DNA from 4 places in the Streptomyces sp. NPDC015139 genome. Region 2 is predicted to be linked to each of the others. Evidence: riboswitches for the same ligand, from Rfam matches in the RefSeq annotation. Region 2 holds a riboswitch; each other region holds the start of a gene.
What was found. A riboswitch is a leader RNA that binds a small molecule or an ion and turns the genes downstream of it on or off. The one in region 2 is predicted to bind thiamine pyrophosphate.

Region 1 (7,550 bases), on a different contig from region 2:
CCCGCCCCGGCACAACCGGCTGCGCCGGGTCGTCGCGCGTGCGTTCACCGGCAGGAGCATGCAGCGGCTGCGGCCGCTGGCCGAGCACCGGGCCGCCGAACTGCTCGACGCGATGGAACGCGCCGGCGCACCGGCCGACCTGATGGAGCATCTGCACGGGCCGTTCCCGATCGCCGTGATCCGGGACTTCCTCGGCGTCGACGAGAAGGACTGGCACCGCTGGGCGCAGACGGGCGAGGCGCTGCTGTCGGCGGGTGTCGAGTCCAAGGAACGTGCCGCCGAGGCCGCGAAGGCCACCCGGGCCCGCATCGTCGAACTGCTCCAGCAGCGCCGCGAGGATCCCCGCGAGGACCTGGCGGGCGTGCTGGCGCAGGCCGCGGCCTCCGGCGAGATCACCGACGACGAGGCGATCTCCCTGGCCACCGCGATCCAGGTCAGCGGCGGTCACGCGGTCCGCAACAACAGCGGCTCGATGATGTACGCGCTGCTCACCCACCCCGGGCACATGGATCGGCTGCGCCGTGAGCCGGAACTGCTGCCCCGGGCCGTGGACGAACTGTTCCGCTACGTCCCCCACCGCAACGGCGTCGGCATCCCCCGGATCGCCACGGAGGACGTGGAGGTGGGCGGCCAGCTGGTCCGGGCCGGCGACGTGGTCTACAACGCGTATGTCTCCGCCAACCGGGACCCGGACGTGTTCGACGACCCCGACAGCCTGGACTTCGACCGCGAGACCGCCGCCCATCTGGCCTTCGGCCACGGCCCGCACCACTGCCTGGCCGCCATCATGGCCCGCATGGAGGCCGAGGTCATGATCGGCTCCGTACTCACCCGCTTCCCGGCGATCCGGCTGGCCGTGGCCCCCGAGGAGGTCGAGTTCCAGCGCCAGGGCCTGATCCGCGGCCCACGGACCCTGCCCGTGACCTGGTGAGGGAACCGATCGCGCACGTGCGGCGTCTGCCGGAACGAGCAAGGCTTCCGGCATGACCGCGCGGGCCTGACCGCACAGGTGGGGGAGAAATGATCGTTGTGCTGCTCGGCGTCCTGGCGCTCGTCATCGGCGGATGCGTCTGCGTGGTGTGGGCGGAACGGGGCGGGCCACGCTGGGCCCGCGTCGTGGCGAAGGTGACCCTCGTGGCCGCCGAGCTCGTCAGCACCTCCACGAAGAGCCGGAGCCGGAGCCGCAACAACAGCTCCGGCGACGACTGAGGGGCCACAGCGCGGGCGGGCCCGGGCCGCAACGCCGGGCTCGGCTCCTCGTCAGTCGAGCCGGACGAGCTCGGCGTCTCCTGCCGCCGCGGCAGCTCCGAAGAACCCCGTCGCTGGGACGGGCCGGCTGGGCTCGACCGGGGGCGCCGTTGGTACGACGGGCCGGAGCCGGTCGTACGTGGTGTCGCCCAGCGCATGCGCCGCGAGCCGGACCCGCTCGGGTCGCAGTATCTCGACACAACGAACGCGCCGGCCCAGGTGGGCAGCGGGCCCGAGCCGGTGGGCGGAGGGTACGTACCCACGATCGCGTCAGCCGGCCGGTCGGCTCCGCCGGACGACTAGGCACTGCGCGGTTTCCTGCCCGCGGCCTTCTTCGTGGTCGTCTTCTTCGCCGTGGCCTTCTTGGCCGGCTGCTTCTTGGCGGGTGCCCTCTTCTTCGGTGGGGGCAGTTCGTGGACCTCCGCCGGGCCCGCTCCCTCGCCCCGGGACCTCTTCGCCTGCTGCACGGACGCGTTCAGTGCGGCCATGAGGTCGAGCACCTGCGCCGGCTCCTCCGGTTCGGGTGCCTCCGGGAGCGGCTTGTTCCCGCGCTTGGCCTCGATGATCCGCGCGACGGCCTCCGTGTACTGGTCCTGGAACTCGGGTCCTTCGAGGGAGTCGGCGGTCATGGTGTCCATGAGCGCGAGGGCGCCCTCGATCTCCTCGTCGGTGATCTCGACCGGAGCGGGGAGCAGTTCGGTGGGGTCGCGGATCTCGTCCGGCCAGCGCATCGCGTGCAGCACGAGGACGCCGTCGCGTACCCGCAGCAGGCCCAGCCGCTCCCGGCCGCTCCACGCGTACTTCGCGACGGCGACCTTGCTGGAGCGGCTGAGGGCCTGCACCAGCAGCTTGTACGGCTTGGCGGCGACCTGGCCCGCCGGCTGGAGGTAGTACCCGTCGGAGATCCGGATCGGATCGATCGACGCGAGGGGGACGAACGCGTCGATCTCGATGGCCTTCGCCGTGGGCAGCGGCAGGTTGCTCAGGTCCTCGTCCGTGATCGGGATGACCTGCGTCCTGGTCACCTCGTAACCCTTGCCGATCTCGTCCTGCGGGACCTCGCGGTCCTCCAGCTCGCACACCTTGCGGTAGCGCACCCGGCCCATGTCCTCCAGGTGGTACTGGTGGAAGTGGATGCTGTGGTCCTCCGTGGCGCCGACCACGTTGATCGGCACGGTGACCAGGCCGAACGAGATGGCGCCTGACCAGATGGTTCGGGGCATGACCAACCTCCGCAGTCGCCCCGAGCACCGTCAGCCTATGAGCGCCCCAGCCGCACCGCACGCGGGCCTACGCCACGCCCAGCCCCCTGCTGAGGCCGGTCGAGCGAGCCACACCGCCGGGTCACCCATGTGGATCTGCGACACTGGTAACGCTATGCCTAAGCCCGGAGAACTCATCTTTGTCGCGCCGCGCGGAGCCAAGAAGCCGCCGCGGCATCTCGCCGACCTCTCGCCCGCCGAGCGCAAGGACGCGGTGGCCGAGATCGGGGAGAAGCCGTTCCGTGCCAAGCAGCTCTCGCAGCACTACTTCGCGCGGTACGCGCACGACCCCGAGCAGTGGACCGACATCCCCGCCGGGGCGCGCGGCAGGCTGCAGGAGGCGCTGTTTCCGGAGCTGATGACCGTCGTACGGCATCTGTCGACCGACCAGGGGACCACGCGCAAGACGCTGTGGCGGCTGTTCGACGGCACGCTCGTGGAGTCCGTGCTGATGCGGTACCCGGACCGGGTCACCATGTGCATCAGCTCGCAGGCCGGATGCGGGATGAACTGCCCGTTCTGCGCCACCGGCCAGGCCGGCCTCGACCGGAACCTGTCCACCGCCGAGATCGTCCACCAGATCGTGGACGGCATGCGGGCGCTGCGCGACGGCGAGGTGCCCGGCGGTCCGGCGCGGCTGTCCAACATCGTCTTCATGGGGATGGGCGAGCCGCTCGCCAACTACAAGCGGGTCGTGGGCGCCATCCGCGCGTTGACCGATCCCGCCCCGGACGGGCTCGGTCTGTCCCAGCGCGGTATCACCGTCTCCACCGTCGGGCTGGTGCCGGCCATCCACCGGTTCGCCGACGAGGGCTTCAAGTGCCGGCTCGCGATCTCCCTGCACGCCCCTGACGACGAGCTGCGCGACACCCTCGTCCCCGTGAACACGCGGTGGAAGGTGCGCGAGGTGCTGGACGCCGGGTTCGACTACGTCGAGAAGAGCGGCCGCCGGCTGTCGATCGAGTACGCGCTGATCCGTGACATCAACGACCAGGCCTGGCGCGGCGACCGGCTCGGCCGGCTGCTCAAGGGCAAGCCGGTGCACGTCAACCTGATCCCGCTCAACCCGACGCCCGGTTCCAAGTGGACCGCCTCCCGGCCGGAGGACGAGAAGGCGTTCGTCGAGGCCATCGCCGCGCACGGCGTACCCGTCACGATCCGGGACACCCGTGGCCAGGAGATCGACGGAGCCTGCGGTCAGCTCGCGGCGACCGAGCGGTAATCTGGCCACGTTCCGACAACCTCATATTCCGACAGGGGAGCGCCACAGCGCTGAGAGTGCGGCAATCGGGCCGCAGACCCTCTGAACCTCGCCCAGGTCATTCTGGGTAGGAAGTTCGGTCTTTCACTCAAGCTGTTGCGCCCTGCCCGGGCCCCCTCGCGGGACCCGGGCGGGGCCGCGTCTCTTCCTGGCCAACCCCCAGGAGGACATCCAGTGCACAACAAGACCTTCGTGGCCGTGGCGGTCGGGCTCGGCCTGATCAGCCTGTCCGCGTGCGGTTCCGGCGAGAGCAAGTCGTCCGGTGACAGCAGGACCGTGACCCTGGTCAGCCACAACTCGTGGGCCGTCTCCAAGAAGGTGCAGCGGGACTTCGAGAAGCAGTCCGGCTACAAGCTCAGGGTCCTCGAGGACGGCGACGCCGGTCAGGCGGTCAACAAGGCCATCCTGACCAAGGACCACCCGCAGGGCGACGTCTTCTTCGGCGTCGACAACACCCTGCTCTCCCGCGCCCTCGACAACGGGCTGTTCCAGCCCTACACGGCCAAGGGCCTCGACAAGGTCGGCGCGTCGTACCAGCTGGACAAGGACAAGCACCGGGTCACGCCCGTCGACTACGGCGACATCTGCGTCAACTACGACAAGGCCTGGTTCAGCAAGCACAAGCTGGCCCCGCCGCGGACCTTCGCTGACCTCGCCGAGCCCGCGTACAAGAACCTCCTCGTCACCGAGAACGCGGCCACCTCCTCGCCCGGCCTCGGCTTCCTGCTCGGCAGCGCCGCCGAGTACGGCGACCAGGGCTGGCAGGACTACTGGAAGAAGCTCAAGGCCAACGGCGTCAAGGTGGTCGACGGCTGGGAGCAGGCCTACTCCCAGGAGTTCTCCGGCTCCACCGGAGGCAGGAAGGCCGGCGGTGACCGCCCGCTCGTGGTGTCGTACGCCTCCTCGCCGCCCGCCGAGGTGATCTACGCCAAGAAGCGGCCCGGCACCGCCCCGACCGGAGTCGCCACCGGCACCTGCTTCCGGCAGATCGAGTTCGCCGGGCTGCTCGACAACGCGCGGAACACCAAGGGCGGCAAGGCGTTCATCGACTTCCTGGTCTCCAAGGAGTTCCAGGAGGACATGCCGCTGAACATGTACGTCTACCCGGTGGTGCGGGGAGCCGCGGTGCCCACCGAGTTCACCGAGTACGGCCCGGCCGCCGAGCACCCCGAGACCATGGCGCCCGGGAAGATCGCCGCCAACCGCGACCAGTGGGTCAAGTCGTGGACGTCGCTCGTACTGAGGTAGCCGTGTCCCGGCGGGGGAGCGCGGCGCGGCTCGGCCTGATGGCCCTGCCCGTCGCGTTCTTCGCGCTGTTCTTCGCCTGGCCCGTGGCCGCGATCGTCACGCGCGGGCTGAAGGCGGACGGCGCCTGGCGGTTCGGGCGGATCGTGGACGTGGTCACCCAGCCGGACATCCGGCACGTGCTGTGGTTCACCACCTGGCAGGCGCTCGCCTCCACCGCGCTCACCCTGCTGCTCGCGCTGCCCGCCGCCCATGTCTTCGCCCGCCTCGACTTCCCGGGCAAACAGCTGCTGCGGGCCGTCGTCACGGTTCCGTTCGTGCTGCCCACCGTCGTCGTCGGCAGCGCCTTCCTGGCGCTGGTCGGGCACAACGGGCTGCTGGACGAGCTGTGGGGGGTACGGCTGGACACCACGGTGTGGTCGATCCTGCTGGCCCACGTCTTCTTCAACTACGCGGTCGTCGTCCGCACGGTCGGCGGGCTCTGGTCCCAGCTCGACCCCCGCCAGGAGGAGGCCGCCCGGATGCTGGGCGCCTCACCGCTCACCGCTTGGCGCAGGGTCACCCTGCCCGCGCTCGCGCCCGCCGTGGCCGCCGCCGCCCTGATGGTGTTCCTGTTCACCTTCACCTCCTTCGGGGTCGTGCAGATCCTCGGCGGACCGGCCTTCTCCACCCTCGAAGTGGAGATCTACCGGCAGACCTCCGAGGTCTTCGACCTGTCCACGGCCGCCGTCCTCACCCTCGTCCAGTTCGCCGCGGTCGGCGCGATCCTCGCCGTGCACGCCTGGACCGTACGGCGGCGCGAGACCGCCCTGCGGCTGGTCGACCCGAGGACGACCGCCCGCCGGCCGCGCGGGTTCGGGCAGCGGGCGCTGCTCGCCGGGGTCCTCGCCACCGTCGCGGTGCTGCTGCTCCTGCCGCTCGCCGTACTCGTCCGGCGTTCCCTCGACGGCTGGGGCCTCGGCTACTACCGGGCCCTGACCGATTCCGACGGCGGTACGTTCCTGGTGGCGCCCGTGCAGGCCGTGTGGACCTCGCTCGAGTACGCCCTCGCCGCCACCGCCATCGCCGTGGTGATCGGAGGTCTCGCAGCCGCCGCGCTGGCCCGCCGGGACGCGGGACGGCTGGTACGGGGTTTCGACGCGCTGCTGATGCTGCCGCTCGGCGTGTCCGCGGTGACCGTCGGCTTCGGATTCCTGATCGCGCTCGACAAGCCGCCGCTGGATCTGCGCCAGTCCTGGATCCTGGTGCCGCTGGCCCAGGCGCTGGTGGGCGCCCCCTTCGTCGTACGGACCATGCTGCCCGTGCTGCGCGCGGTGGACGGGCGGCTGCGGGAGGCGGCGGCCGTGCTCGGCGCATCCCCCTGGCGGGCGTGGCGTGAGGTGGACCTGCCGATGGTGCGGCGGGCGCTGCTGGTCGCGGCCGGCTTCGCGTTCGCGGTGTCGCTCGGCGAGTTCGGCGCGACCGTGTTCATCGCGCGTCCCGACAACCCGACGCTCCCGGTCGCGGTGGCCCGGCTGCTGAGCCGCCCCGGAGAGCTCAACTACGGCCAGGCGATGGCCCTTTCGACGATTCTCATGGTGGTCTGCGCCGCCGCGCTGCTGGTGCTGGAGCGGCTGCGCACCGACCGGACGGGGGAGTTCTGATGCTGCTGAGCCTCGATGCCGCGACCGTGCGCTTCGGTGAGCGGGCCGTGCTCGACGCGGTCGGCCTCGACGTCGCCGAGCACGAGGTGGTGTGTGTGCTCGGGCCCAGCGGCAGTGGCAAGTCGACGCTGCTGCGGGCGGTGGCCGGGCTCCAGCCGCTGCACTCCGGGCGGGTGCTGCTGGACGGCCGCGACCGGACGCGCACGCCCGCGCACCGGCGCGGGGCCGGCCTGATGTTCCAGGACCACCAGCTCTTCCCGCAGCGGGACGTCGGCGCGAATGTGGCCTTCGGGCTGCGCATGCACGGAGTCGCCAAGGGCGAACGGGACGTCGAGGTGGGCCGGTTGCTGGAGCTGGTCGGGCTGCCGGGGGCGGCCCGGCGGGCCGTGGCCGCGCTGTCCGGCGGGGAGCAGCAGCGGGTGGCCCTCGCCCGGGCGCTCGCGCCCCGGCCCCGGATCCTCCTGCTGGACGAGCCGCTCGGCCAGCTCGACCGCTCCCTGCGGGAACGGCTGGTCGTCGAGTTGCGGGAGCTGTTCGGCCGGCTGGGGACGACCGTGCTCGCCGTCACCCACGACCAGGGCGAGGCGTTCGCGCTGGCCGACCGGGTGGTGGTGATGCGGGACGGGCGGATCGCGCAGTCCGGGACGCCCCTGGAGGTGTGGCAGCGGCCGGCCGACGCGTTCGTGGCCCGCTTCCTCGGCTTCGACAACGTGGTCCCGGCGACCGTCGTCGGCTCGGCCGCCGACAGCCCCTGGGGCAAGGTGCCGGTCCCCGACGGCTCACCGCAGGGGAACCGCACGCTCCTCGTCCGGCCCGCCGGGGTACGGCTCGTGGCGTCCGACGCCGGCCTGCCCTGCACGGTGACCGCCCGCACCTTCCGGGGCACCCATG
Region 2 (7,550 bases):
GGCCTCGGCCTGCCGTCCGGTTCCGTGCAGGGCCTCGCCCAGGCCGTTGAGCGCGCCCGCTTCTCCGTAGGGTTCCCCGGTGCGGCGGAAGTGGTTGAGGGCCTGGCGTTGGTGCTCGGCGGCTTCGTCGTAACTTCCCTGGCGACACAGCGCGTTTCCCAGGTTCGACAGCGCGTGGGCCTCTCCGCCGGTGTGCCCGAGCCGCCGGAAGAGAGCGAGCGCCTGCTCGAACCGCCCGGCCGCGGCCGCGTGGTCGTCCAGCCGCGACAGTACGATCCCCAGGTTGCCGAGAGCGCTGGCTTCCCCGAAGGTATGGCCAGCTCGCCGGTACAGGGCCAGCGCCTGCTCGTACCGCTCGATCGACGCCTGATAGTCCTCGAGCAACTCCTGCACGATGCCGAGGTTGTTCAGCACGTCGGCTTCCCCGTGGGCGTCACCGGCCGCACGGAACAACTCGACCGCCCTCTCGTGCTGCTCGGCGGCCTTCCGGTAGCGGCCCCGCAACTCGTGGAGCACGCCCACGTTGGTGAGATGACGCGCCTCTCCGGCCGCGTACCCGATCCGCCGGCACAGAGACAGCGCGTCCGCGTGGTGCCGGTGCGCGCTCTCGTAGTCTCCGAGTCGCCGGTGGACCGCGCCGACGCAGGCCAGGACATCGACTTCACCACGGGTGTCCCCCACCGCGCGGGCTGCCCGAAGGGCATGTGTGTGAACGGTCAGCGCGTCGGTGAGGTGCCCCGAGCGTTCGTAGTGCCGGTGGAGCGTGGTGGCGATGCGCACGGTGTGCCGCGACGGTCCGGGCTCCTCGGTCCTGGAACACAGAGCCACCAGCGTGTGCTGGGCGGCGCGCAGCCACGCGCGGCACTCGTCGGCCGTCCGCAGGGGTGGCAGACCTGTGTCGGGCACTTCGACGGCGGGACGCAGATGCCGTTCGGCGGGATACAGCACGTTCATGGCCGCCGCCGACGCCGCCAGGCAGTGGTCCAGCAGGCGGGTCAGGGCGGCGTCACGCTCCGCCGCCCCGTCGTGCCGGCTCGCGAGCTCCGCGGCGTAGGCGCGCAGCAGGTCGTGCATGGCATGACGGCCGGGCCCGCTCCGATGCACCAGGTGCGCGCGGGACAGGGCGTCCAGGGACCGCCGGGCGCGCTCCGCGGTTTCGCCGGTCAGCGCGGCGGCGGCGTACACGTCCGCGTCGGGCCCTGGGTGCAGGCCCAGCAGCCTGAACAGTCGCGCCTCCTGGTCGGGGAGGCGGTCGTAGGACCAGGAGAAGACGGCCCGGACGGCGGCCCGGGGATCTCCGTCGCTGGAGTCGAGCAGGTCCAGGCGCCGCCGTTCGTCCCGCAGTTCCTCCACCAGGCGGGCCAGTGGATCCAGGGGGCGTGACAGGGCCAGTTCGGCCGCCACTCGCAGGGCCAGCGGAAGGTGCCCGCACTGTTCCGCCAGGGCGGCGGCCGCCGCGCGGTCCGTATCGACGCGCGGTCCGATCAGGGAGCGCAGCAGCGCGAGTGCCTCATCCGGAGAGAGGACGTCGAGGACCACTCGGTGCGCCCCGTGCAGCGACACCAGGGACGACAGCGAGTCCCGGCTCGTGATGACCACTTTGCACGTCGGGCTTCCCGGCAGCAGCGGGCGCACCTGTGCGGCGGAAGCGGCATTGTCGAGGAGGACGAGCAGCCGCCGTCCGTCCACCGCGGTGCGGAAGCGCGCGGCCCGGTCGTCGAGCCGCAGCGGTATCTCCGGGCCGGGCACACCCAGGGCGGAGAGGAAGCCCGAGAGGGCCTGGGCGGCGGAGACCGGTTCGTCCGGGTCGTAGCCCCGGAGATCGACGTAGAGCTGTCCGTCGGGGAAGGAGTCACGCGTCTGGTGGGCCCAGCGCACCGCCAGCGCGGTCTTGCCGATGCCCGCGACTCCGGAGACGGCGGAGACGACCGCTGCCGTCCCGGCCTCCGGGCCCTCTGCGGTGACCAGGCGCCGTGTGAGCTCGGCAAGTTGCTCTTCCCTGCCGCTGAAGTGGTGTACAGCCAGGGGGAGTTGGGCTGGTATCGGGACAGTGGTCGGGGCGGGTGAACTGACCGGGGCCGGGCCTGGCCCCGTCCCCGCCGGCGCCTGCTTTCCGGTGCCGAGCAGCATCTCCTCGTACGCCGACCGCAGTTCACGGCCCGGAGCCACGCCCAGATCGGAGTCGAGCTGCCGGCGGATCCTGGTGTAGGTGTCCACGGCCTCGGCCGCTCTTCCACTGGTGGCCAGACCGCGGATCAGCAGCACGGCGAGGGGCTCGCTCAGCGGGTGCTCCGCCAACAAGGGCCGCAGGACGGCGAGCACTTCCTCGGCCTTCCCCTGTCCCAGCAGGGCGTGGGCCCAGGCGAGCGTCGTCTCCAGACGCTCCTGTGTCCAGGCGGTACGGGTGCGCTCCGCCCACGCCCCCGGCAGCCCCGCCAACGGCACTCCGCGCCACAGTCGCAGCGCCTCTCCGAGGATCTCGGTGCGGCGTTGGTCGGACAGATGCGGCTCGCGCGCCCGCACGACGAGCGAGCGGAAACGGAGCAGGTCGACGGCGTGTTCGTCCGCCTCCAGGACGTATCCACCGGAGGTGCGTGCGATGCGAAGCGGCGTACTGGGTACGGCTGCCCCGTCACCGCCTGCCGTGGGCGCCACGCCGTCCATGGATGCCGCGCCGTCGAACAGCCGCCTCAGACGGCTGATGTGGGAGTAGAGGGCCGAGCGGGCCCCATTGGGCGCGGCGGTGTCCCAGACCCGGTCCACCAGCGTGCTCACGGGGACCGGTCGGCCGGTGTCGGCCGCCAGCGCCGCGAGGACTGCTCGGCGACGCGGCTCCCCGATGTCGACCGCGCGTCCCGCGACGCGCAGTTCCAAAGGTCCGAGCAGGTGCAGGTTCATCGCGCCTCACGCGGGAGGGAGGAGGGAACGGCCGTTGCGCGTTGGGGTGTTCGTCCGCCGAGCAGGGCCGGCATGCCCTCGGTCCTCCGTCATTCGCTCCTGGGCCGCCGGCAGGGCGGCCGTCACAAGGTTTCCGCAAGGTTCACCGTAGATCCTCAGCTCACATGCCGTCAGGCGGATCGCGGCAGGCACCGCGTGCCGCGGAGAACACCGACGTCCGCCCCCGGAGCCTTCCCGGGAGCGGCGTATCCGCCCGCCCTGCCGGCAGTCGCGTCAGACGTGACCAACCCGACGCAACAAGAGAATGGAATTGTCATGCGCAAGATGATGTCCCGCGCCAACCGGACAGCCGTCGCCGTCGTCGCGACCGCCTTCATGGCGTCCGGAGCGGTCGTCGCGGGGGCGACGACCGCCTCCGCGGACGGCTGTGTGGGTCCCCTGTGCGGCGCGGTGAAGAACCGGACCGGCGAGACGATGCACTACACGATGAGTCTCGGCGAGGGCCCGCACTACTGCGACGTGTGGAACTGGGGCGGCGGCACCGGGAGCGAGTTCAAGCACGCGAAGTGCAAGCAGGAGTCGTTCGGCAACGGAACGCGGGGCGGCAACGGCACCGGCAAGGACGTCGACGCCTTCACGTTCGCCACGCACGGCTACCACGAGCGGTTCTCGCGGGTCGGTACCTGGCACTGGCGGGCCAAGGGGGTCTGGACGAAGATCCGCAGCGGGGAGATCGGCGACTGCGGCATCGGCGACCACAACGAGGTCTGGTGCACGGTACTCGTGCAGGGCTGAGGGGAACCGCAGGTAGTTAGGCATTCTCAGGAGGGCGGCTGCACGCGTGTGCCGCCGCCTTCCGGCGTGACCGGCCTCAGCGGCCCGCGCCCACCCCACGACGGCGGCGACGCGTCGAGAGCGGCATTTCACGCGGCAAGAACTCTTACGGAGGGTGGCTGACCGACTACACACACGCGGGTATCGGGCAGTCGGACGGGCGCCGCACGTTTCCGGGGGGGGCACTCACCCTCCCCATCCCCCTCCCCCGACCGGAACCGGTCACCGGACCGGGCTATTCTGGCCGGCGTACCTGGACACGGGGTGCCCCCGCACGGGGGCTGAGATCACACCCGTTGAACCTGAACCAGTTAGGACTGGCGGAGGGATGTCGTATGTCGTTGCCGTATGCCCATGAAGAGACGGCCGTCGCCGAGGCGCGGGGCGTCTTCGACGGCCGGATGCCGACCGCCCCCGGCGATCTGCGAGTGGAGGCGCGCGGCATCGCGCCGGTGCCCGAGGACGCTCGCTACGGCAGCCCCCGCCGGCTGTTCACCGTGTGGTTCGCCCCCAATCTGACGATGACCGGCGTCTTCACCGGTACGGTCGGCGCGGCCCTCGGACTGGACTTCGCCACCGCGCTGCTCGCCGTGGTGCTCGGCACCGTGCTGGGCGCGGTGCCCACGGCCTACCTGGGAACCTGGGGCAGCCAGACCGGGGCGGGCCAACTCCCGCTGGCGAGGCTGGCTTTCGGACGGGCCGTGGCTCTGCCGGGCACCCTGCAGTGGCTGTCCTCCATCGCCTGGGACGCCCTGATTGGCCTGTTCGGGGGCGACGCGCTGGCTCAGCTGTTCGGCTGGCCGTTCTGGCTGGGCGTCCTGGTGATGCTCATCGCCCAGGGGGCGCTCGGCGTGATCGGGTACGAGGCGATCCACCGCCTGCAGACGGTGATGACCTTCGCGCTCGCCGCCTCGTTCGCCGCGTTGGCGGTGAAGCTCGTGCACGGCACCCAGCCCGCGACGGCCGCGACCGTGCACGGCGCCGACCGGGCGGGAGCGTTCGTGCTGACCTGCACCATCGCTTTGAGTCTCGCGCTCTCGTGGGCCCCGTACGCCAGTGACTTCAGCCGCTACCTGCCCCGCACGGCGTCGCGTTCCAGCATGTTCTGGTGCACCCTGCTCGGTGTCAGCGTGTCCTTCGTCGCCGTGCAGGCACTCGGTCTGTGGGGCGCCGCTGAGTTCACCGACCAGACCGCCCGCGGTGTCGACCGGTTGCTCGGCGGCGGCGCGCTCGGCGCGTTCGGACTCCTCGCGGTCGCCGTCGCGGCCCTGTGCAGCAACGCCATGAACGACTACAGCGGGTCGCTGGCGCTGCAGACGATCGGAGTGCGGCTGCCGCGGCCGGTCGCCGCCGCGCTCGCCGCGGTGCTCGGCTTCCCGCTCGTGCTGTGGATGCACGCCGCTGACACCACTGCCCGCTTCCAGAACGTGCTGCTGTTCGTCGGCTACTGGATCCCCGCGTTCGTCGCGGTCGTGATCGTCGACTGGGTGGCCCGCGCACGGGCGCGCGGCGACCGCCCGGTCGACCTGGCGCAGGAGCACGCCGCGCCGCAGCCGTGGTGGCCGGCCGTCACCGCGTTCGTCGTCGGTTTCGCCGTGGCGGTGCCGTTCATGAGCACCAGCCTGTACGTGGGGCCGGTCGCCCGGGCCCTGCACAGCGCCGACCTCGCCTACCCCGTCGCGTTCCTCGCGGCGCTGCTCGTCTATGCGCCGTTGCGCGTACGACGCCGGTCCTGACCCGCGCCCGCTCCTCCTCGGGGAGTTGCCTGCCCCGGCTGGGCGGATCGTGTGCGGTGGCGTTCCGGGGACTCGGCTCAGCGCGTCACCCGGTGGCGGAGGTAGACGACTCGCGAACTGAAGGTGCGGGTCTCGACGAGTTCGAGATCCACGCGGCGCTCGTGCCGGGGGAAGAACGGGATGCCACCGCCGAGGAGCACCGGGTGGACCAGCGTCCGGTACTCGTCGATCAGATCCAGCGCGGCCGCCTCGGCGGCGAGGGCGGCGCCGCCGATCGCGATGTCGCCCTCCCCCGGCTCGGCGCGCAACCGCTCGATCTCCTGCGTCAGGCCGCCGGAAGCGAGCCGGGCATGGCCCTCGACCTCCGACAGCGTGGTGGAGAACACCACTTTGGGGAGCTGCTTCCAGAGCGCCGCCCATTCGCGCTTCGAGTCGTCGAGCGACGGGTCCTGGTCGGCGGTCTCCCAGTACAGCATCGTCTCGTACAACCGTCGTCCCAGGAGGTGGACGCCGACGTCTCGTACCCTGTCGATCCAGGAGCGAAAGATCTCCTCGTCGGGCACCGTCCACGCGAAGCTGCCGTCCGGCCCCACGATGTAGCCGTCGAGCGAGACGCTCATCGAATAGGTCACTCTGCGCATCGGAAGGCCTCCTCGGCAACGGTTCGAGAGTACGACCGCCGAATGCCGCGGGCTTGTTGCGGCTCGCGAGAGCCCCGCCCGATGTCGCCGCTCCACGGGCGTTCGCCCCGTACCTGAGTACGTTCTGAGTAGGCGCGCTCATGTGGTACGACGTGGTGCGGGACACACTCCGAACCATGACACATGTTCCGCCACCGGCCGAGGAGCTGCGGCTCATCGACACCGAGCTGTGGCAACTGGACGCCCGCCGGACCCAGTTGCTGGCGCGCCGCACCTGGCTGGTCGCCCATCTGCCCTCGCTGTCACAGCCAAGTCCGGTGCCGCCCACGGCCTTGCCCGCACCGCACGGCGCCGAGGCCACCGCGCCGCGCGTGCAGAATGTGCTGCTGCTCCTGGGCGGCCTGCTGCTGACCATCGCGGCGATCGCGTTCACGCTGGTCAGCTGGGGCCATCTGGGGATCGCCGGACGCTCGCTCGTGCTGGGCGCGGTCACGGTGGCCGCCCTGGCCGCCCCGCTGCCGCTGCTGGGTCGCGGTCTGCGTTCGACGGCCGAGGCGCTGGCGGGGCTGGCGCTGGCACTCACGGTGCTCGACGCCTACGCGCTGCACGCGGTCGCCCTCACCGGCGTGGACGCCACGGGGTACGCCGCCGGGGCGTCGGCGGTGCTGGCGGCCGTGTGGACGGGATACGGACGCTTGCCGCGTACGAGCACGCTGCGGCTGCCGCTTCCGGCCGCGCTCACCGCGGCGCAGCTGCCGCTCCTGCTGGGGGCGGTTGCGGCCGACGCGGGGCGGTACGGGATCACCGGCGCGCTGCTCGTGACGGCCGCGTGCGACACGGCCGTGGCGCTGCGCGCTCCGGCCGGGCCGGTGCGGATCACGGCCACGGTCGGCGCGTACGGCATGGGGGCCTGGGGAGTGCTGGGTGCTGCCTGGCTGTCGTGGACGGCGGACGGTCCGGGCGCCGGGGCCCTCGCGGCCGGGCTGCTGTTCTTCGCGGCCGGTACCGCGCTGGCGGCGGCATGGCGGGGTCGTGCCGCGGCGCACGCCGTCGGGCTGTCCGTAGCCGTCGGTCTGCTTGCCGTCGCCGCGCTCGGCGGCATCGTCCACCCGGTACTGCCGGTCCCCTGGCTGGTCCCCGCGCATCTCGTCCTGGGCATAACTCTGCTGGCTGCGATACGGGTCGTTCGGCTGCCGGAGCCGGTGCGGCGCGGCCTCGTCCTCGCCTCCGCCGCCGTACAGGGACTGTCCGTGCTGTGGGCGCTGCCCCTGCCCGCGCTGACGCTGCTGGGACCGGCCGGCTGGACGGCACGGATCTGGTCGGGAACACCGGGCGGTGCCCGGGAAGCCGTGTCGGCGGACGCGCCGTGGCTGTCGCAGCTGCTGACGGCGCCGCTGGTCCTGGCCGCCGTAGCGGCCGTCCTCGCACTCGCGGTCCGCGC
Region 3 (7,550 bases), on a different contig from region 2:
GTCCAGTTCGTACGGCAGTCCCGGCACGAGCGCCGAGGGCGGCGGCACGTCGTCGTGCAGGTGCTTGTAGAGCACCTGGGCGGGGGAGTCGCCGGAGTGCGGCTTCTCACCGGTCAGCATCTCGTAGAGGACGACACCGCACGCGTACACGTCCACCCGCGGATCGGCGGTGCCCTGCTCTATCTGCTCCGGAGCGAGGTACGACACCGTCCCGAGGACGGCACCGGTCGTGCTGGTCACGGTGTCCACCGAGCGCACCAGCCCGAAATCGGCGACCTTGACCCGGCCGTCGTCCCCTATCAGGACGTTCTCCGGCTTCATGTCGCGGTGGACGAACCCCGCCCGGTGCGCGGCGCCGAGCGCGGCCAGCACCGGCTCCAGGATGTCCAGCGCGGCCCGCGGCTGCACCGCCCCCCGCTCACGCAGCACGTCCCGCAGGGTGCACCCGGCGATGTACTCCATCGCCAGGTACACGTACGACCCGTCGGTGCCCTGGTCGAAGACCTGCACCACGTTGGGGTGGTCGAGCCGGGCGACGGACTTGGCCTCCCGGATGAACCGCTCGACGAAGGAGCCGTCGGTCGCGAGCGCCGGGTGCATCACCTTCAGCGCGAGGACGCGGTCCAGGCGGGTGTCCAGGGCCCGGTAGACCGTGGCCATCCCGCCGGCCGCGATCCGTGCCTCGACGCGGTAACGGCCGTCGAGCACCTGCCCGACGAGGGGGTCCTGAAGGGTCGTATCCACGCAGGGGAGTCTACGAGGGGCGCACGGCGCTCCCACCCGTTGCGCCATTGTGGGGACGGAATGCAGCAGAGCTGTGACTGTCGGGTGACGGGAAGGCGGGGCGCTCGGGGTCCAGCTGCGCGCGCCCCTCGGCCGGGGAGGACGCCTCGGCGAAATGGCGGCGCGGGATCCGCCCCGCCAGCCGGGCCAGCCGGCCGGCCTCGACCGCGTGCCGCATGGCCGCGGCCATCGTCTCCGGCTCCTGCGCCCGCGTCACGGCGGAGGCGAGCATCACGCCCGCGCACCCCAGCTCCATCGCCAGCGCCACGTCGGACGCCGTACCGGCGCCCGCGTCCAGGATCACCGGTACGCCCGCCCGCTCGACGATGAGCTGGAAGTTGTGCGGATTGCGGATGCCGAGCCCCGATCCGATCGGGGAGCCCAGCGGCATCACCGCGGCACAGCCGACGTCCTCCAGCCTGCGCGCGAGCACGGGATCGTCGTTCGTGTACGGCAGCACCGTGAAACCGTCGTCGACCAGCGTCTCCGCCGCGTCCAGCAGCTCCACCGGGTCCGGCAGCAGGGTCCGCTCGTCGGCGATGACCTCCAGCTTGACCAGGTCGGTGCCCAGTGCCTCCCGGGCGAGGCGCGCGGTCAGCACGGCCTCCCCGGCGGTGAAACAGCCCGCCGTGTTCGGCAGCACGCGGATGCCCAGCTTCTCCAGCACCGACAGCACCGAGCCGTGCACGGACGGGTCCACCCGCCGCATCGCGACCGTGGTCAGCCCGGTGCCGGAGGCGGTCAGCGCCCGCTCCAGCACGTCCAGACTGGGCGCGCCGCCCGTGCCCATGATCAGCCGGGAGTCCAGGTGCACACCGCCCAGGACGAAGGGGTCGTCGGCCATCGGTTCAGCCTCCCTGGACTGCGGTGAGTACTTCGACGCGGTCGCCCTCGGCGAGCGCGGTGGTCGCCCACCGGCCACGCGGCACGACCGTCTCGTTGACGGCGGCGGCCACCCCGGAGGGCGCCGCGGTGAGGGTGCGGACGAGGGCGTCGAGAGCGGTGCCCGGGGCGATCTCCCGGTGCTCCCCGTTGACGGAGACGGTGAGGCTGAGGGTCATGCGGACTGCTCCATGAGACGTGCGGGCCGCTCCGGCGGCGGGGCGGTGAAACGCTGGGGCGTGAACGGGCGGGCCTCCTCGGGGAGGTCACCGGTGGCCAGCGCGTGCGCCAGCACGTCCCCGGTGACCGGTGTGAGCAGCACGCCGTTGCGGTAGTGCCCGGTGGCCAGCAGCAGTCCGTCCAGGCCGGACGGGCCGAGCAGCGGGGCGTTGTCGGGGGAGCCGGGCCGCAGTCCGGCCCGGGTCTCGGTCAGCGGGAGCTCGGTGATGCCCGGGACCAGCTCGTGGGCGTCGCGCAGCAGCTCGTACACGCCCCCCGCCGTGACCGTCGTGTCCCAGCCCAGCTCCTCGGTGGTCGCGCCGACGACCAGCTCGCCGTTCTCGCGCGGCACCAGGTAGACGTGGCTGCCGCGGACCACGGCCCGCACGGTCCGGCTCAGGAACGGCGCGAACCGCCGGGGCACGGCCAGCCGCAGCACCTGCCCCTTCACCGGCCGGACCGGCGGCAGCAGCGCGTCCGGCACGCCCGGGAGGCGCCCGCTCATGCTTCCGCCGGCGAGCACGACCTGCTCCGCGCGCAGCTCGGTGCCGTCCGCCGTGGTGACGCCGGCGGCCCGCTCGCGCACGACGTCGAGCCGCTCGGCCCAGGTGCGGTGGAACACCACCCCGGCGTGCTCGCACGCGGCCACCAGGGCCGTCGCCAGCCGCCGCGGGTCGATCTGATGGTCGCCGTCGACCCGCAGTCCGCCGCGCACCCCGGGCGCCAGCATCGGCTCGAGACGCCGGCAGTCGCGCCCCGACAGCCACTCCGACTCCAGGCCCGAGCGCTGCTGGAGCGCGTGCAGTTCCCGCAGGTCGGCGCGGTCGTCGGCGTCCAGCGCGACCGCGAGGGTGCCGCACCGGCGGTAGCCCAGGTCGTGGCCGGTCAGCTCGGACAGCTCGGCCGCGAAGCCGGGATAGCGGCGCGCCGACTCCAGGTTCAGGGCGAGCAGCGTCTCCTCGCCGTAGTGCAGTTCCGTGACCGCGGCGAGCATCCCCGCCGCGACCCGCGCGGCCCCGCCGCCGGGCTCGGGGTCCACCACGGCCGTGGTGAGCCCGCGCTGCGCCGCGCGCCAGGCCGTGACCAGACCGATGATCCCGCCCCCGATGACGAGGACGTCGGACGTACGTGACGACATGGGCGTCCAGCCCCTCCCTTCGCCGGCATGACCCGGATCAGGTTCGTACGGTCGGAGGCCGCCAGCCTCCCTCTCAGCCCGGTGCGTCCGGGCTCCCGCGAGTGCTTGTACGGTGGCCACCCTAGCCCGCCCCGCTCGTCACCCGTAAGGGAGCCCTCCGGCATGCACCGCTCGCTCGACGGTCTGATCCTCGCCCCCGTCGCGGACCAGGCCCCAGGTCAGGTGGGTACCCGCACCCGGTTCGCCTACCACGAGAAGGACGGCGAGGTCTGGGCGGAGTACGCGGGCGGCGAGGTCGTGCGCGGCCATCTGGTCGGGACCCGCGAGGGCGACCGGCTGGACTTCCGGTACGTGCAGCTGCGCACCGACGGGACCACGGCCTGCGGGCACTGCGTGTCCACCGTCGTGGAGCTGCCCGACGGCCGGCTGCGGCTGGAGGAGACCTGGGAGTGGGAGTCCGCTCCGGGCAGCGGTACGAGCGTTGTGGAGCAGGTCACCGAGCACGCCCCCTGACTGACGTTTCGTCAGTTGTCTATGGTGATCGGGTGAGCGAGCAGACACCGCAACAGGGCACGTCACAGGAACGGCGCGTGGTCGTCGTGGGCGCGGGCATGGCCGGGGTGCAGACCGCGGTCGCCCTGCGGGAACAGGGCTTCGAGGGAGCCGTGACCGTCATCGGCGCCGAACCGCACCAGCCGTACGACCGGCCGCCGCTGTCCAAGGCCGTGCTGCTCGGCACGGCCGAGGGCTCCGCCTTCGACGTCGACTTCGAGTCCCTCGGCGTCGAGCTGCGGCTCGGCTGCGAGGCGCAGGGCCTGCGCCCCGCCGAACGCGTGCTGGACACCGAGGCGGGCCCGGTGCCCTACGACGTCCTGGTCCTGGCCACCGGGGCCGAACCCATCACCCTGCCCGGCACCGAGGGCGTACCCGGCGTGCACCTGCTGCGCACCCTGGACGACGCCGAACGGCTGCGGCCCGTGCTGCTCCGGCAGCACGACATCGTGGTCGTCGGCGCCGGCTGGATCGGCGCCGAGTTCGCCACGGCCGCCCGGGAGGCGGGCTGCGCGGTGACCGTCGTCGAGGCCGCCGACCGGCCGCTCGCGGGTGCCCTGCCCGCCGAGGTGGCCGCGCCCATGGCCGCCTGGTACGCCGACAGCGGGGCCGAACTGCGCACCGGCGCGCGCGTGGAGCGCGTCGAACCGGGCGCGGTGGTGCTGACCGACGGCACCCGGCTGCCCGCGGGCGCCGTCGTCGTCGGCATCGGCGCCCGCCCGGCCACCGGCTGGCTGGCCGGCTCCGGCATCGAGCTGGGGCCGCACGGCGAGGTCGTCGCCGACGCCCGCCTGCGCACCGGGGCCGAGGACGTGTACGCGGTCGGCGACTGCGCCTCCTTCCCCTCCGCCCGCTACGGCGAGCGGCTGCTCGTCCACCACTGGGACAACGCCCTCCAGGGGCCCCGCACGGTCGCCGCGAACATCCTCGGCGAGACCCCGGCGCTCTACGACCCGGTGCCGTACTTCTGGTCCGAGCAGTTCGGCCGCTTCGTGCAGTACGCCGGGCACCACGCCGCCGCGGACCGCCTGGTGTGGCGCGGCGACCCGGCCGGCCCCGCCTGGTCGGTGTGCTGGCTGCGCGAGGGCCGGCTGGTGGCGCTGCTGGCGGTGGGGCGGCCCCGCGACCTGGCCCAGGGCCGCCGTCTGATCGAAGCGGGCCGCCGCATGGACCCCGAGGCCCTGACCGATCCGGCCCGCCCCCTGAAGAACGCCAGGGCCGACTGATCGGCGCCGGGGCGGGGCGACCGGCGCCGCGGTCGGCCGCCGGCATCGAGCGGCACCTCGGGTGGAGCGCCTACCCTAGGACTCGTGACCGAGATTGACGCAAAGATCGATGCTCTCGTCCCCGCCTGGCTCACCCTCCCCGACATCGCCGAACAGCTCGGCGTCGAGGTGACGCGTGTGCGGCAGCTGGTCAAGGAGGGCCAGGTGATCGCCGTACGCCGTGGTGAGAACCGGGCGCTGCACGTCCCCGCCGCCTTCATCGACGGGGACAAGGTCGTCAAGGGCCTGACCGGCACCCTGACGCTCCTGCGGGACGACGGCTTCACGGACGAAGAGATGATCGAGTGGCTCTTCACCCCCGACCCCACCCTGCCCGGCACCCCCGCGCAGGCCCTGAGCGAGAATCGCGGCACGGAGGTGAAGCGCCGCGCCCAGGCGCTCGCCGTCTGAGCCCAGCCGCACCAGGGGGGTGGCGTGCGAGCCCCGGGCCCGCACGCCACCCGAGGACCACCAGGTACACCGACCACGGGGGGACCCACGCATGTCCGACACCGCCCGCGCCGCACTCGCCGACGCCCGCCTGTACCTCTGCACGGACGCCCGCCGGGACCGGGGCGACCTCGCCGGGTTCCTGGACGCGGTCCTGGCCGGCGGTGTCGACGTCGTGCAGCTGCGCGAGAAGGGCATGGAGGCCGCCGAGGAGCTGGAGACCCTCCGGGTCTTCGCGGACGCCTGTGCCCGGCACGGCAAGCTGCTCGCGGTCAACGACCGGGCGGACGTCGCGCACGCGGCCGGTGCCGGGGTGCTGCACCTCGGCCAGGGCGACCTGCCGGTCCCCGCGGCCCGCGCGATCCTCGGCGACGACGTCCTGATCGGACGCTCCACGCACGCCGAGTCCGAGGCCGCCGCGGCCGCCGTGCAGGACGGCGTGGACTACTTCTGCACCGGTCCGTGCTGGCCCACCCCCACCAAGCCCGGCCGTCACGCCCCCGGGCTCGACCTGGTCCGGTACACCGCGGGCCTCGGCACCGACCGCCCCTGGTTCGCCATCGGCGGGATCGACCTCGCCAACCTCGACCAGGTGCTGGACGCCGGCGCCCGCCGGGTGGTCGTCGTACGCGCCCTCACCGAGGCGGCGGACCCGGGTGCCGCGGCTGCGGAGTTCTCGAAGCGGCTGCGGCAGCTCTGAGGGCGCCGGGCGTGGCCGTTGTCCGGGATTCTGTCCAATGGGTGGACAGCAAGCCGACAAATCAGCCAAATTACCGGCGTCCGGTTGGGGTACCGCCCACCCCTGGCTAACCTGCCCATATGGCCCTCGGAACCGCATCCACCAGGACTGATCGCGCCCGCACCGTGCGCGACATCCTCGCCACCGGAAAGACGACGTACTCGTTCGAGTTCTCGGCGCCGAAGACGCCCAAGGGCGAGCGGAACCTGTGGAGCGCGCTCCGGCGGGTCGAGGCGGTCGCTCCCGACTTCGTCTCCGTGACCTACGGCGCCGGCGGCTCGACCCGCGCGGGCACGGTCAAGGAGACCGAGCAGATCGTCGCGGACACCACGCTGACCCCGGTCGCCCACCTCACGGCGGTCGACCACTCCATCGCGGAACTGCGCAACATCATCGGACAGTACGCGGACGCGGGCATCCGCAACATGCTCGCCGTGCGCGGCGACCCGCCCGGCGACCCCATGGGTGAATGGGTCCCGCACCCCCGGGGCCTGGCCTACGCGGCCGAACTCGTGCGGCTCATCAAGGAGTCGGGCGACTTCTGCGTGGGCGTCGCCGCGTTCCCGGAGATGCACCCGCGGTCCTCGCAGTGGGACACCGACGTCCAGCACTTCGTGGACAAGTGCCGGGCGGGTGCCGACTACGCCATCACACAGATGTTCTTCCAGCCGGAGTCGTATCTGCGGCTGCGCGACCGGGTGGCGGCCGCCGGCTGCGACACCCCGGTCATCCCCGAGGTCCTGCCGGTCACCAGCGTGAAGATGCTGGAACGGCTGCCCAAGCTCAGCAACGCCCGCTTCCCGGACGCCCTGAAAGAGCGGATCCTCACAGCGAAGGACGATCCGGCGGCGGTACGCTCGATCGGTATCGAGTTCGCCACGGAGTTCTGCGCACGGCTGCTGGCCGAGGGAGTGCCCGGACTGCACTTCATCACGCTCAACAACTCCACGGCGACTCTGGAAATCTACGAGAACCTGGGCCTGCACCACCCCCCGCAGGCCTAGACCGGCCGCACCGCGGTACGACACACTGCGTAGCGGCCACTGGGAGAGGGGCGTACATGGGCTGGACGGTCCTCTACATCGCGTTCGGCGGCGTCGCACTGTGGCTGCTGGGCGAGGTACTGCTGCAGTACAAGGCGCGGCTCCGCTGGCGGCTGCTGGCCTTCGTCGGCTTCCTCGGTGTCGTGCTCGGCGTGCTCATGCCGTCCGTCGTGGTGATCGGCCTCGGCGCGATCGCCTTCGCCATCGGGCAGACCTACGTCACCCTGTCCTTCCGCCGCGGCTTCGCCGCCGGCTGGGCGGTCAAGCGCCCCGACGCCGAGGACGAGGACGAGCCGGGCGGCAGCAAGCGGCGGCGCGGCCGGGCCGACCGGTACGAGGCGGACCCCGAGCTGTCCGCGGCCGGGACGGGCGACGACCGGGACGCCGACCACGGCCCCGAGCGCCCCGGCTACGACGACTACGACCGCGACGACGTCTTCACCCCGGCCCGCTCCGCCGAGCCCACCGCCGCCGAGTCG
Region 4 (7,550 bases), on a different contig from region 2:
CGGCGTAGGCGAGGACCAGGGTGTTGACGACGGATGCGATGTGGTCGCGGCCGATGCGGATGCCGGCCCGGTACAGCCCGCGCCAGCCCATCGCCGGATTGGCCTCGTGCAGCTCCCAGACGGCCGACGTCTGCGTCACGGTGACGTCGTCCAGCACGCCGAGCGAGCCGATGATGACACCGGCCAGCAGCAGACCGCTCATGTCGATCGACGGGTAGAGCCCGTGGATCAGACCGGTGTTGTCGTCCGTGTTGCCGGTCAGGGCGGCCCAGTCGATGAACTCCGAGCCGAGGACGCCGATCAGCAGGAGGGAGACCAGGGTGCCGAGCACCGCGACCGACGTCCGGGCCGACAGCCCGTGGCACATGTAGAGCGCGATGAGCATGATCGCGCTCGCCCCGACGACGGCCACCAGCAGGGGATTCGAGCCCTGAAGGATCGCGGGCAGGATGAAGAAGGTGAGCACCACGAAGCTCACGGCCAGCGCGACCAGCGCCATGACCCCGCGCAGCCGGCCCACCACGACGACCGCGATCGCGAAGATCCCGGCGAGCAGCGCCATCGGGAACTTCCGGTTCACGTCCGCCACGGAGTACTGCAGGTTCTTGGGCGCCGCGGGCTCGTAGGCGACCACGACCTTCTCACCCTGGTGCAACTGCCGTGACTGGTCGGGCTGCACGATCTCGGTGAACGTACGCCGCTCGTCCTTCCCGGTGTCGACACGGATGGTCGCCTTCTTGCAGGTGCCGCCCGTCTCCTGTGCCCCGGAGCCGCCCTCGGCGGTCGTGTCGCCGGCCGGGGTGCCACCGGAGGCGTTCACCGACTTGCAACTCACCTCGACGACCCGGGTCACCGTGGCCTGCTGGGTCTGCCGGTCGAAGCCGACGCCCGTGCGCTTGTGCGACGGCGCTCCCCCGGGCCACAGCACCACCAGGCCGACCAGGACAGCCGCGGTGAACGGCACCAGGATCGCCGCGATGACCTTGCGCAGATGCCGGGAGACGGGCGCGGCGGGCCCATGGCTGTGGCTGTGGCTGTGGCCGGGCGTCTGAGGGCCGGTGTGCGCCTCGCCGTGGCCGTGGTGAGGGTGGCCGTGCCCGTCACCCGCCTCCTGCCCGCGGGAGCGCCCGTCCCCCCGTCGGCTGCCCGCTGCCGGGCTGTCCGGGCGGCGCGGCTCGGGCGGCTGGTACGGGTACTGCTCCATCCTGGTCACCGCCAGATCATCGCAAGAACGGCAGGGGCCCACTGTTCACCGCGCCACATATGACGCTAGCGTGGAGGCACCTTTGCACACGCGGGAGCTCGGAGCACCGGGCTGAGAGGGCGCTGACCTCCGTATTCGCGATGTTTCACGTGGAACGACGTCTCACGGGAAGCATCGGCCGACGGAAGCCGCTGCGTCGACCGCCGAACCTGTTACCGGGTAATGCCGGCGTAGGGAGTAGGTCTCATGACCAACAAGGACGCACGCACGCCTGCCTCCGTTCAGGGTGAGAAGACCCAGGAGGCCGGGAAGTCCATCGGCTGGCACAAGGCGTACGTCGAGGGTTCGCGCCCCGACATGCGGGTGCCGGTCCGTCAGGTGCATCTCACCAACGGGCAGTCGGTCACGCTGTACGACACATCCGGCCCGTACACGGATCCGCTCGTCGACACCGACGTCCGCAGGGGACTGGCGCCGCTGCGGGAGAACTGGATCATCGGCCGCGGCGACACCGAGGAGTACGCCGGCCGTCCCGTCCGTCCCGAGGACGACGGCATCAAGCACACCTCACCGCGCGGCGGGCTGCGGAACCTGGACGCGGTCTTCCCCGGGCGTCCGCGGCAGCCGCGCCGCGGTCGTCGCGGTGAGGCGGTGACCCAGCTCGCGTACGCGCGCCGCGGGGAGATCACGCCGGAAATGGAGTACGTGGCCATCCGGGAGAACGTGTCCCCGGAGGTCGTCCGCGAGGAGATCGCGGCCGGCCGCGCCGTGCTGCCGGTCAACGTCAACCACCCGGAGATCGAGCCGATGATCATCGGCAAGCGCTTCCTGGTGAAGGTGAACGCCAACATCGGCAACTCGGCCGTGACGTCCTCCATCGAGGAGGAGGTCGAGAAGATGACCTGGGCGACCCGCTGGGGCGCCGACACGGTCATGGACCTCTCCACCGGGCGCAACATCCACACCACCCGCGAGTGGGTGCTGCGCAACTCCCCCGTGCCCATCGGCACCGTGCCGCTGTACCAGGCCCTGGAGAAGGTCGACGGCAGGGCCGAGGAACTGACCTGGGAGATCTACAAGGACACCGTCATCGAGCAGGCCGAACAAGGTGTGGACTACATGACCGTCCACGCCGGGGTGCGGCTCGCGCATGTACCGCTGACGGCCAACCGCAAGACCGGCATCGTCTCCCGCGGCGGTTCGATCATGGCCGCGTGGTGCCTGGCGCACCACAAGGAGTCGTTCCTGTACGAGAACTTCGAGGAACTGTGCGAGATCCTCGCCGCCTACGACGTCACGTACTCGTTGGGCGACGGCCTGCGGCCCGGCTCCATCGCGGACGCCAACGACGAGGCACAGTTCGCGGAGCTGCGCACGCTCGGGGAACTCAACCGCATCGCCAGGCGTTTCGACGTACAGACGATGATCGAGGGCCCGGGACACGTCCCGATGCACAAGATCAAGGAGAACATCGACCTTCAGCAGGAGATCTGCGATGAAGCTCCGTTCTATACGCTCGGCCCGCTGACGACGGACGTCGCGCCGGCGTACGACCACATCACCTCCGGCATCGGCGCCGCGATGATCGCCTGGTGGGGCACGGCGATGCTCTGCTACGTCACGCCCAAGGAGCACCTGGGCCTGCCCAACCGGGACGACGTCAAGACCGGTGTCATCACCTACAAGATCGCCGCCCACGCGGCCGATCTCGCGAAGGGCCACCCGGGCGCGCAGGAATGGGACGACGCGCTGTCCGACGCACGCTTCGAGTTCCGGTGGGAGGACCAGTTCAACCTTGCCCTGGACCCCGATACGGCACGGGAGTTCCACGACGAGACCCTCCCGGCGGAGCCCGCCAAGACGGCCCACTTCTGCTCCATGTGCGGCCCCAAGTTCTGCAGCATGAAGATCTCGCAGGACATCCGCCGCGAACACGGCGGCAGCAAGGCCCAGATCGAGGAGGGCATGGCGCAGAAGTCGAAGGAGTTCGCTGCAGCGGGCAACCGGGTGTACCTGCCGATCGCCGACTGAGCGGTGCGGGGAGCGACGGCCCGGGTGTGGCCGGGCTGTCGCTCCCCGCGGTGTCGGGGAGGTACCCCTGGGCCTGCGCGCACCGCAGACTGGCGGCATGACAGCGAGATCGATGAGCAAGGGCGCGAACGTTCCCGTCGGCTCCGCGGCGGTGCGCGCCGAGTTCGCCTGGTCCGAAGGGCCGGGCGTGCCCGACGCCGATGCCTCGGCGCTGTTGCTCACAGGGGCGGGGCGCGTTCGCGACGACGGTGATTTCGTCTTCTACAACCAGCCGCGGCACGGGTCCGGCGCCGTCAGTCACCTCGGAAAGCAGCCGGGAGGGCCGGGGCGAGGCGTCACGACGGACACGGTCGAGGTGGATCTGCGGGCGCTGGAGCCGGCCGTCGAACGCGTGGTGCTGTGCGCGTCGGCGGACGGGGGGACGTTCGGCCAGATGCGCCAACTGACCCTGAGAGTGCTCGACTCGGGGACGGGGGAAGAGCTGGCCCGGTTCGACATGGAGGCCACGACGGAGACGGCGTTCATCGGAGGCGAGCTGTATCTGCGCGAGGGGCGGTGGAAGTTCCGTGCGGTCGGTCAGGGATACGACTCCGGGCTCGCCGGTCTGGCGACCGACTTCGGCATCACCGTGGACGACGCCCCGACGGCTCCGACGACCGCGACCGTCCCCGCCGCGCCGCCGGTGACACCGCCCGCCCCGTCCGTACCGGTGGGGGGCCCGGCCCTCGGCAAGCCGGAGGACCGGCTGCCCGTGGACATGCGCAAGCGGCTCTCGTTGCGCAAGGAACAGGTGGCGGTCAGCCTGACCAAGCACGGTGCCGCCGGTGTCACCGCACGGGTCGTACTGGTGCTCGACGCCTCCGGCTCCATGTCCCCCCTGTACGCCAAGGGTGTGGTGGCCGACGTGGTGGAGCGCATGGCCGCGGTCGTCGCCCAGCTCGACGACGACGGGGAGATGCAGGCCTGGACGTTCGCCTCGCATCCGGCCCGGCTGCCCGATCTGCACATCGGTGAGCTTCCGGACTGGCTGCGGCTCCATGTCCGCGTCGGTGAGCTGAGCGTCTTCCGCCGGAACAAGAAGCCCAGGAAGGGGCTGGAGCCGGGGCAGGTCGACATGCGGGCGGTCGGTATCCAGAACGAGGAACAGAAGGTGATCGCCCAGGTTCGGCAGTACGTCCGGGAGAACCCGGCCGCCGTCCCCACCCTCGTGCTGTTCTTCTCCGACGGAGGCGTCTACCGCAACGCCGAGATCGAGCGGGAGCTGCGGGAGGCGGTGGAGGAACCGGTCTTCTGGCAGTTCGTCGGCCTGGGGCGGTCCAACTACGGTGTGCTGGAGCGCTTCGACACCATGCCGGGCCGCCGGGTCGACAACGTCGGGTTCTTCGCGGTGGACGACATCGAGAAGGTCCCCGACCCGGAACTGTACGACCGGCTGCTGTCCGAGTTCCCCTCCTGGATCACCGCGGCCCGTCAGGCCGGCATCCTCTGAGCCGGTGCCGCCGAGCCGGCTGGGGCCGCCGGAGTCCGGAGCGGGCTCGGCCGTGCACGGCACGGCCGGGTCCCGGTGGGCTCCCGGCCGGGGCGGGCGTCGTCACTCCGGCTGGTGCTCGGGGCCGCCGAAGTCCGGGCTGGTGTAGTCGGGGCTGGTGAAGCTCGGGCGGCCGGAGGCGGTGCCGTCGTCGGGGCTGGTGAAGCCGGGACGGTCGTAGCCCAGGCGCGGCATGCGTCCGGTCGGGGTGGGCGGGGTCGTGCGGTGCAGCGCCGCCGGGCCGGGCTCGGCGAGCGCCTCGCGCAGGAACGGCAGGATGCCCCGCTCCAGCAGGGCGTCCCGCCAGGCCTCTCTGGCCCTGGCCAGTTCCTCGTGCGCGGCGTCCCGTGCCTCGGCCTCCGCGGAGGTGCCGTTGCGCAGGGCCGTGAGCAGCAGGCCGACGGCGGCGACGAGGATCGCGGCCGCGGTGACGGCGCCGAACACCCAGCCCGCGGTGAGCATGGTCCGGGCGAAGGACTGCCGGGGGTCCAGCATCTTCAGGATGTAGCCGACGAGCAGGAAGATCACCGCGGCGGTCCCGGACAGGACCGGAGCCAGTACGGCGACGACCGCGACGGCGCCCGCGCCGGTGGTCTCGGCCGCCTCCCCGAGGGCCGCGGCGAGGCTCGCCGTGTCCGGTGCGGGGTCCGTGGTGGTGGAGTCGCCGCCGGTCTCCGGGGAGGCGGGGGCGGACAGCGCCGGGTGGCGCAGTTCGTCGCGGATCTTCAGGTAGTGCTGGTACTCGGCCGCCGCGGCCTCGGTGATCAGGGCGGTGGCGTTGAGCGCCATGGTGCGCAGTTGTTCGGGGTTGAGCCGCTGACCGACAGCGGCCAGTTCCGGTCGGGACGGTGCGGAGCGCAGCGCCTCGTCGAGGAGCCGCTCGAATTCCTGGCGGTCCTCGCTCTGCAGGTGCTGCGGAACGCTGTTCATGTGCATCCCCCGATGCTCCGTAGGGCTTGGGGCTCGCACGCCGGCGAGCCGTCGGGCAGAAACGGAGGGGAGCCTGCTACGGATAAGCCGATGGTAGAGCCGTGGCGGTACACGGTGACAGGGGGTTGACGGAAATTCGGTCACCTGCTCCGCGCGGACCTCGCCGGGAACGGGCCGCGCGGGGAACGGTCAGGCGTCCAGGGGCAGTTGCCGGACAAGCAGCTTCCCGGCCATGGTGACGCCGCCGTCCATGGCGATGGCGAGCCCGTCGGCGTAGATGTGCGGTCCCTCGACGACGGGGTCGGAGCTCTCCTCGCCGTCCTCCTCGGAGCCGACCTCGCCGAGGAGGTACGGGATGGGGCTGTGGCCGTGAACGACCCGGGTGCCACCGTACGTATCGAGAAGTGAGCGAACGGCGTCGGCGCCGCCCTCGTCGCGGAAGGAGAAGCGTTTGGTGAACTTGCGGAACAGGTCCCAGACCTCGTCGGCGTCGTTGCGGGTCAGGGCCTCGCGGACGGTGTCGTTGACCGCCTCGATCGAGTCGCCGTAGTCGAGGTAGGCGGTGGTGTCGGAGTGGACGAGCAGATAGCCGTCCACCTCCTCGACGGCGTCGAGGCGGGCCATCCACTGCAGGTGGTGGTCCTGGAGGCGGTCCATGTCGGTCTTCTGGCCGCCGTTGAGCAGCCAGGCCGCCTGGAAAGTGGCGGTGCCGGCGCCCGAGTTGACGGGGGTGTCGCCGAACCGCTTGGCGCCGAGCAGCAGGAGCTCGTGATTGCCCATGAGGGCCTTGCAGTAGCCGCCTGCGGCCGCGGCCTCGGCGGACAGCCGCATCACGAGGTCGATGACGCCGATGCCGTCCGGGCCGCGGTCGGTGAAGTCACCGAGGAACCACAGCCGGGCGGTGCCGGCGCACCACTGGCCCGCGGCGTCGACCAGCCCCTGCTCCCGCAGGGCGGCCATCAGTTCGTCGAGGTATCCGTGGACGTCACCGACGACGAACAGCGGTCCTGGCCCGGTCGTCGGCTGCGGTGCCGCGGCGGGAGCCGGTTCGACGGCCACCTGGACGGTGTCGCCGCGGTTGATGACCGGCAGGTCGCGCTGGGTGGGCGTGTAGCCCTCGGGGTACGCCTCGTCGAGGGGCGGGGCGGTGTCGCCCGGGTGGACGTCGTGGCCGAACGGACCGGTCTCATGGACGTACGCCGGTACCCGGAAGTCGCGCAGCGTCGCCGTCCGCTCCACCTCGGGTCCCTGACCGGCCCCCTGAGTCATCAGACCCCTCCACCATCGCGCCGCATCTGCACCGCTTCGGACTGCCTGGTCGCAGCGGTCCACGGTGTCGTGCGCCCATCATAGGAATGCGCGGCGCGACGTGTGATGACCCAGGGGTGGTGAATCGGAACAAGACTCCGGTTCGCTGCGGCATTCGCCCCGTTTGGGCAGGTGTTCGGACGGTCACCGGCCGTCTGCCGACGATCCCGCCCGCCCGCGGGCGCACGGGACGGGAGCACACCGACGGCCGCGCGCCCCGGCCGTGCACCACGACACGCCCCCGGCCGTGGACCCCTTCCCGCGCTGGGCCCGTCGGCCTACTTGTCGTCCGGCGTGCGGGGCGGGCTGACCGTCGTGCGCGGGGGACGCCGCTGGGAGGAGGTGCGCACGATCAGCTCGGTCGGTATCACCTGCTCGACCGGCTGGTCCGACTCCACGCCCTCGATGGCGTCGATGAGCAGCTGGACGACGGCGGTGCCGATGCGGCGTGGCTTCAGGGACAGGGTGGTGATCGGAGGCTCGGTGCTGGCGTACACCGTGGACTCGCTGCAGCACACGAGCAGCAGGTCGTCGGGGACGCGGAGGCCG

Region 1: linked by a shared signal. The riboswitch ahead of ACF08B_RS27575 (thiamine ABC transporter substrate binding subunit) and the one ahead of ACF08B_RS29690 (purine-cytosine permease family protein) in region 2 are both predicted to bind thiamine pyrophosphate.
Region 3: linked by a shared signal. The riboswitch ahead of thiO (glycine oxidase ThiO) and the one ahead of ACF08B_RS29690 (purine-cytosine permease family protein) in region 2 are both predicted to bind thiamine pyrophosphate.
Region 4: linked by a shared signal. The riboswitch ahead of thiC (phosphomethylpyrimidine synthase ThiC) and the one ahead of ACF08B_RS29690 (purine-cytosine permease family protein) in region 2 are both predicted to bind thiamine pyrophosphate.

What each region holds. Positions count from the first base shown of each region.
Region 1 is NZ_JBIBUW010000011.1:94,946-102,495, reverse strand. It holds gene ACF08B_RS27595 (cytochrome P450) at 1-931, shown strand, start outside; gene ACF08B_RS27590 (hypothetical protein) at 1,021-1,209, shown strand; gene ACF08B_RS27585 (Ku protein) at 1,548-2,471, opposite strand; gene rlmN (23S rRNA (adenine(2503)-C(2))-methyltransferase RlmN) at 2,626-3,732, shown strand; TPP riboswitch at 3,756-3,863, shown strand; gene ACF08B_RS27575 (thiamine ABC transporter substrate binding subunit) at 3,946-5,019, shown strand; gene ACF08B_RS27570 (ABC transporter permease) at 5,058-6,659, shown strand; gene ACF08B_RS27565 (ABC transporter ATP-binding protein) at 6,659-7,550, shown strand, end outside.
Region 2 is NZ_JBIBUW010000012.1:231,272-238,821, reverse strand. It holds gene ACF08B_RS29700 (tetratricopeptide repeat protein) at 1-2,898, opposite strand, end outside; gene ACF08B_RS29695 (hypothetical protein) at 3,214-3,693, shown strand; TPP riboswitch at 3,983-4,078, shown strand; gene ACF08B_RS29690 (purine-cytosine permease family protein) at 4,068-5,468, shown strand; gene ACF08B_RS29685 (dihydrofolate reductase family protein) at 5,546-6,109, opposite strand; gene ACF08B_RS29680 (SCO7613 C-terminal domain-containing membrane protein) at 6,286-7,550, shown strand, end outside.
Region 3 is NZ_JBIBUW010000005.1:172,521-180,070, forward strand. It holds gene pknB (Stk1 family PASTA domain-containing Ser/Thr kinase) at 1-744, opposite strand, end outside; partial or broken gene ACF08B_RS15720 (thiazole synthase) at 836-1,627, opposite strand; gene thiS (sulfur carrier protein ThiS) at 1,632-1,844, opposite strand; gene thiO (glycine oxidase ThiO) at 1,841-3,022, opposite strand; TPP riboswitch at 3,020-3,131, opposite strand; gene ACF08B_RS15735 (hypothetical protein) at 3,185-3,535, shown strand; gene ACF08B_RS15740 (NAD(P)/FAD-dependent oxidoreductase) at 3,568-4,800, shown strand; gene ACF08B_RS15745 (Rv2175c family DNA-binding protein) at 4,885-5,250, shown strand; gene thiE (thiamine phosphate synthase) at 5,342-5,989, shown strand; gene metF (methylenetetrahydrofolate reductase [NAD(P)H]) at 6,109-7,032, shown strand; gene ACF08B_RS15760 (hypothetical protein) at 7,089-7,550, shown strand, end outside.
Region 4 is NZ_JBIBUW010000002.1:751,337-758,886, forward strand. It holds gene ACF08B_RS07940 (YibE/F family protein) at 1-1,204, opposite strand, end outside; TPP riboswitch at 1,285-1,458, shown strand; gene thiC (phosphomethylpyrimidine synthase ThiC) at 1,451-3,235, shown strand; gene ACF08B_RS07950 (VWA domain-containing protein) at 3,333-4,724, shown strand; gene ACF08B_RS07955 (hypothetical protein) at 4,827-5,699, opposite strand; gene ACF08B_RS07960 (metallophosphoesterase) at 5,883-6,962, opposite strand; gene ACF08B_RS07965 (LacI family DNA-binding transcriptional regulator) at 7,280-7,550, opposite strand, start outside.